2 regions of the Paenibacillus sp. cl141a genome follow, and region 2 is predicted to be linked to the other one. Evidence: predicted binding sites of a transcription regulator. Region 2 holds the regulator's gene; the other holds the start of a gene.
The links. Region 2 encodes Rex, which represses fermentation and respiration genes when NADH is low (regulators of the CRP and FNR family bind a similar motif). Its sites were predicted from a motif close to TTGTGAAATATTTCACAA; they were not measured.
Positions count from the first base shown of each region.

Region 1: the regulator Rex is predicted to act here: its motif matches at 1,078-1,095, upstream of pflB (formate C-acetyltransferase).

Region 1 is NZ_FNZO01000006.1:281,765-284,923, reverse strand. Features, by position in the region: gene adhE (bifunctional acetaldehyde-CoA/alcohol dehydrogenase) at 1-850, shown strand, start outside; gene pflB (formate C-acetyltransferase) at 1,171-3,159, shown strand, end outside.
Region 2 is NZ_FNZO01000006.1:118,041-121,199, reverse strand. Features, by position in the region: gene dinG (ATP-dependent DNA helicase DinG) at 1-1,139, shown strand, start outside; gene BMX45_RS17965 (redox-sensing transcriptional repressor Rex) at 1,205-1,870, shown strand; gene BMX45_RS17960 (amidohydrolase) at 1,845-3,146, shown strand.

The DNA of each region.
Region 1 (3,159 bases), 160 kb from region 2:
CTATAAATATCCGAAGCTCGGACGGAAGGCGAAATTCGTAGCCATACCGACAACGTCGGGAACGGGCTCGGAAGTAACTTCGTTTGCCGTCATCACGGACAAAGTGCAGGGAAATACCAAATACCCGCTGGCAGACTATGAGCTGACGCCGGATGTGGCGATCATCGATCCGGAATTCGTGTACACCTTGCCTAAAACGGCGGTGGCCGATACCGGCATGGACGTCCTGACGCATGCGATTGAAGCCTACGTATCGGTGATGGCTAGCGATTACACGGATGGGCTTGCCATCAAAGCCATCCAGCTGGTGTTCCAGTATCTTGAGCAATCGGCGCTGACCGGCGACAAACTCGCCCGCGAGAAAATGCATAATGCTTCGACGCTTGCAGGCATGGCCTTTGCGAACGCGTTCCTGGGCATCAACCACAGTCTGGCGCATAAATGGGGGGGACAGTACCATACGGCGCACGGACGGACCAATGCCATACTGATGCCGCACGTCATTCGCTACAATGCCAAAAAGCCAACGAAATTCGCGGCATGGCCGAAATACACCCACTTTGTGGCCGATGAAAGATATGCCGAGATCGCACGGATTCTTGGACTGCCGGCAAGAACGACGGAAGAGGGCGTAAACAGCCTGATCGCCGCCATCCGCGAGCTGAACAGCAAACTTGGCATCGAGGAATCGTTCCAGCAGCTTGGCATCGATCCACAGGACTTCGAGAAAAACGTCGAGCATTTGGCCGACCGGGCTTTCGAAGATCAGTGCACGACCAGCAATCCGAAGCTGCCGCTGGTGACAGAGCTTGCAGAAGTATATCGCAACGCCTTCTATGGACGTTTCTAATCCAGGAAAGGGGCAGAAGGCTGATCCTAAATTCCATTATATATGATGGTAGAAGCCAGGGAAGCCCGGAGTCAGAGTGATAAACATCACGGGTAACCACAACTTTGTGATTTTTATCACAGATGCTGCGGATCAACAGGACTACAATAAAGGTGTAGCAGAAAGCTGAATCTCAGATCTTTGATATAGAAGCTTGAAGGCATATGGCGGGGCAGAGGTGCCATTGATCGTGAAAATAATCACATTAAAGGTCTGAGATAGATCAATGTGTGGTCCCGCCAGTCCCTGCAAGCTGCAGCATAATCTAGGAGGGATTCAATATGTCGGTGATTGAAAAAGAAGTTGGCTGGAAAGGTTTTAAATCAGGTAAATGGACCAAGCACATTGATGTTAACGATTTTATTGCAGAGAATATTACCCCTTATTATGGCTCTGATGATTTCTTGGCGGGACCTACGGACAACACCAAGGCACTGTGGGATATCGTATCGGATTTAACCAAGAAGGAACGGGATAACGGCGGGGTTTTGGACGTGGATGTCCATACGCCTTCCACCATCACCTCCCACCGGCCTGGCTACTTGGATAAAGATAAAGAACAGATCGTCGGCGTGCAGACCGATGAGCCGTTCAAACGCTCGATTCAGCCTTTCGGGGGCATCCGGATGATGATTGATGCGTGCAACGCATACGGCTTCGAAATGCCGCAGGCGGTGGTGGATATCTTCAACGGCATCCGCAAAACGCATAACCAGGGCGTATTCGATGCCTATACTCCGGAGATGAGAGCAGCGCGCAAAGCCGGGATTATTACGGGTCTTCCCGATGCATACGGCCGCGGCCGCATCATCGGCGACTACCGCAGAGTATCGTTATACGGCGTGGACGCGCTGATCCAGGACAAACTGAGAGAACTCGGCGAGCTTGAAGTGGACGCCATGGACGAGCCGGTGATCCGTCTGCGGGAAGAGCTGTCCGAACAAATGCGCGCCCTCAAGGAACTGAAAGAAATGGCCGGCATGCACGGCTTTGACATTTCCAAACCGGCGAATACGGCGAAGGAAGCATTCCAATGGCTGTATTTCGGTTATTTGGCCGCGATCAAGGAGCAAAACGGCGCTGCCATGTCGCTTGGCCGGGTATCTTCTTTCCTTGATATTTATATCCAGCGGGATTTGGCTGAAGGCATACTGACGGAAGAGAAAGCCCAGGAGCTGGTGGACCATTTTGTCATGAAGCTGCGGATCGTGAAGTTCCTGCGCACGCCGGATTACAACGAGCTGTTCAGCGGTGATCCGACGTGGGTGACCGAATCCATCGGCGGCATGTCGTTGAACGGTGAAACGAGAGTAACCAAGAACAGCTTCCGCTTCCTGCACACCTTGTACAATCTGGGACCTGCGCCGGAACCGAACTTGACGGTGCTGTGGTCGGAGAAGCTTCCGGAGGCCTTCAAAAAATACTGTTCGAAGGTATCGATTGAAACGAGCTCGATCCAATATGAGAATGACGATCTCATGCGTCCGATCTATGGGGACGATTACGGCATCGCCTGCTGCGTATCCGCCATGCGCATCGGGAAGCAGATGCAGTTCTTCGGAGCCAGAGCGAACCTGGCCAAAGCGCTGCTGTATGCAATCAACGGCGGGAAGGATGAGAAATCCGGCGCCCAGGTCGGACCGGAATATCCGGCGATCACCGCTGAGGTTCTGAGTTATGACGAGGTCATGAAACGCTTCAAGCCGATGATGGAATGGCTCGCGAAGCTCTACATGAATACCCTCAACGTGATTCACTATATGCATGACAAATACAGCTACGAGCGGATTGAAATGGCGCTTCACGACCGCGATATCCTGCGTACGATGGCATGCGGCATAGCGGGCTTGTCCGTAGCAGCGGATTCGCTGAGCGCGATTAAATATGCGAAGGTGAAGCCGGTACGCAATGAGCAAGGGATTGCGGTGGATTTTGAAATCGAGGGCGATTTCCCTTGCTACGGCAACAACGACGACCGCGTGGACGGCATCGCCGTTGAACTGGTCGAGGCCTTCATGAGCATGATCCGCAAGCACAAAGCCTACCGCGATGCCATGCCGACCCAATCGGTGCTCACGATTACGTCGAACGTGGTATACGGCAAGAAGACAGGAACCACGCCGGATGGACGCAAAGCAGGCGAGCCGTTTGCGCCGGGCGCAAACCCGATGCACGGACGCGATAAGAAGGGAGCCCTCGCTTCACTGACTTCCGTGGCCAAGCTGCCTTATGAGGATAGTCTGGACGGCATCTCGAATACGTTCTCGATC
Region 2 (3,159 bases):
ATTGGGAATCGATGGCCGAACTGGAGCATCAAATTCATCTGACGCTGGGCGATGTCGTACGCAAGGGCGATAAGCTGATCGCCGAAATGAAGGAAGATTTGGATGACTATAGCGCAGACAGCCTGTTAACCGACCTATCGGGCCTGTTTAAGGACCTGGCCGCGCATCGCGAAGACCTGCGCTCCTTCATGGCCTTGAACGATGAGGGCACCGTCTACTGGATGGAGGCGAACGGCAATTTCCGCAGCAAATCGCTGCAGTTGTATGCCGTGCCCGTCGACGTGAGCACTCATTTGAAGGAATTGTTTTTTGACAAGAAACAAAGCGTGATTCTGACATCGGCGACCTTGTCGGTGGACAAATCGTTTCAGTTCATGATCGAGAACCTGGGTCTTCAGGAAGCGGCTGAAGCGGGGAACCTGAACACCGTTCAGCTCCCGTCCCCGTTTAATTACAGGGAACAGGCCCTACTTGTCGTGCCGCGCGATTTTCCGAGCGTGAAGGGATCGGTCGGGGATGCACTCTTTGTGAATACGCTGGTGAAGTCTTTGGCCGATACGGCCGTGGCTACGCATGGCCGCATGCTCGTCCTTTTCACTTCGTACCGGATGCTGCGCCAGGTGCACGAGCCGCTGAAAGAAGCGCTGGCATCAAGCGACATCACGGTATTGGGACAAGGTATGGACGGAACCAGCCGTACCAAGTTAATCCGAAGATTTCAGGACAGCAGCGCTTCCGTGCTGCTGGGCACCAGCTCCTTCTGGGAAGGGGTAGACATCCCGGGTGAGGCGCTGACTTGTCTAGCCATCGTCCGGCTGCCGTTCCAGCCGCCGAATCACCCCTTGGTCGAAGCCAAGAGCGAACTGCTGCAGCAGCAGAAGAAGAATCCCTTCATGAAGCTTTCGGTTCCGCAAGCGGTCATTCGTTTCAAACAGGGGTTTGGGCGCCTGGTGCGAACAGCACAAGATAAAGGGATCGTGATCGTGTACGATACCCGGGTCATTGAATCCTATTACGGGAAGTATTTCTTATATTCCTTGCCGGGGCCGAAGATGGAGCACATGCCGACAGAGGGGATCGTTCCCCGAATCTCGGAATGGCTGCAGGAAGAGGCAAGCGCGGGGAACCGAGCTGAATAAAGTGAAACCAAGCACGATCAACAAAAAAAGATGTAGTTATTAACCTATTATTAGGGGGAGCATGCATGAAATCGGAAAAAATTTCGGAAGCCGTGGTCCGCAGATTACCTGTATACTTGCGCTATTTGAATGAGCTTCAGAAAAGGGAGGTTTCCACGGTTTCCTCCCAGGAGCTGGGACAGAAGCTGGACCTCAATCCTGCTCAAATTCGTAAGGACCTGGCGTATTTCGGTGATTTTGGACGGAAAGGGATCGGATATGATGTTTCATATCTGATCGAGAAGATTCGCCAGATTCTGAAGCTGGACCAGAAGATCAATGTCGCATTGGTCGGGGCCGGTAATCTTGGACATGCATTATCGAATTACAATGCATTCCTGAAGGATAATATGAAGATTGTGGCGATTTTCGATTCGTATTCTCCCAAAGTTGGTATGAAAATTAACAATTTGGTCGTACAGCCGATGGAAGAGCTGGAGAAGACGGTTCATGAGCACGGCATTCGAATCGGGATTATCACCGTTCCGGATTTCGAAGCGCAGAACGTAGCGAATCAGCTTATCGCCTCAGGGATCGAGGCGATTCTGAACTTTGCGCCAACCATCCTGAAAGCCCCGGCCCATATCCGGATTCATACGGCTGATTTTACAACGGATTTGCAAAGTTTGGCCTATTATTTGGATAACGGCAAGGAGGATGCAGCACATGACAACAACGAAGTGGATGGTTAAGAACGGAACGTTTGCAGTACTAGGGGAAGGCCAATCCGTGCTTCGGGGATATATGGTGGTCGATAGCGACCGGATCACGTACCTGGGCGAAGAGGAGCCCGTCGTGGAAGAGGGAACAGAGATTATCGACGGAACCCATCTGTTTTTCCTGCCTGGATTGGTGAACACGCATGGACATGCCGCCATGTCGCTTCTCCGCGGTTATGGCGACGATCTGGCGTTGCAGGTATGGCTTCAGGAAAAAATGTGGCCGATGGAAGCCAAATTCACGTCAGACGACGTTTATTGGGGCACATCGCTCTCCGTGCTGGAGATGATCAAGGGCGGAACCACGACGTTTGTGGATATGTATGACCATATGGATCAGGTCGCGAAGGTTGTCCAGGACTCAGGAATGCGCGGCGTCCTGACGCGCGGCGTAATCGGTCTATGCCCGCCCGAGGTACAGCAGCAGAAGCTGGACGAAGCGGTGGCATTCGCGAAGGATTGGCATGGCAAGGCTGACGGCAGAATTACGACGATGATCTCGCCGCACGCGCCTTATACTTGCCCGCCGGATTTCATCGAAAAATTCGTTCAAGCATCCCATGACTTGAACCTGCCTTTGCATACCCATATGTCCGAAACGGAAACCGAAGTGGCTCAGAATGTTAAGGACTACGGGCTTCGCCCCGTTGCCCATTTGGAGAAGCTGGGCATGTTCTCCCGTCCTACGCTCCTCGCGCATGCCGTTCATCTGACCGATGAAGAAATCGAAGTCTTGGCCAAGCATCAAGTAGCCGTATCGCATAATCCCGGTAGCAATTTGAAGCTTGCCAGCGGAGTCGCCCGCGTACCTGCGCTGTTGAAAGCCGGTGTAACGGTGTCGCTCGGTACCGACGGACCTGCTAGCAACAATAACCTGGATATGTTCGAAGAGATGCGGCTGGCTGCCCTGATCCATAAAGGAGTAAGCGGGGATCCGACGGCCATTCCGGCCTCCGAAGCGCTTCGAATGGGTACGGAGTACGGAGCCAAGTCCGCTTTCCTTGAGGATATCGGTACGCTCGCGGTAGGTATGAAAGCCGATATGATCGCTTTGAATACGGATCAGGCGCATTTCCTTCCGCGGACCGACTATATTTCTCACGCGATTTACTCTGCCAGCGCGAAGGATGTAGAGCATGTATGGGTTGACGGCAAGCAGGTGGTGAAGAATGGCGCGAGCCTTACGCTCGACGAGGAACGCATCCGCCGGGAAGCGCAGCGTGCATTTGAGCGTCTTACAACCCTCTAGGGAATAATCAAGG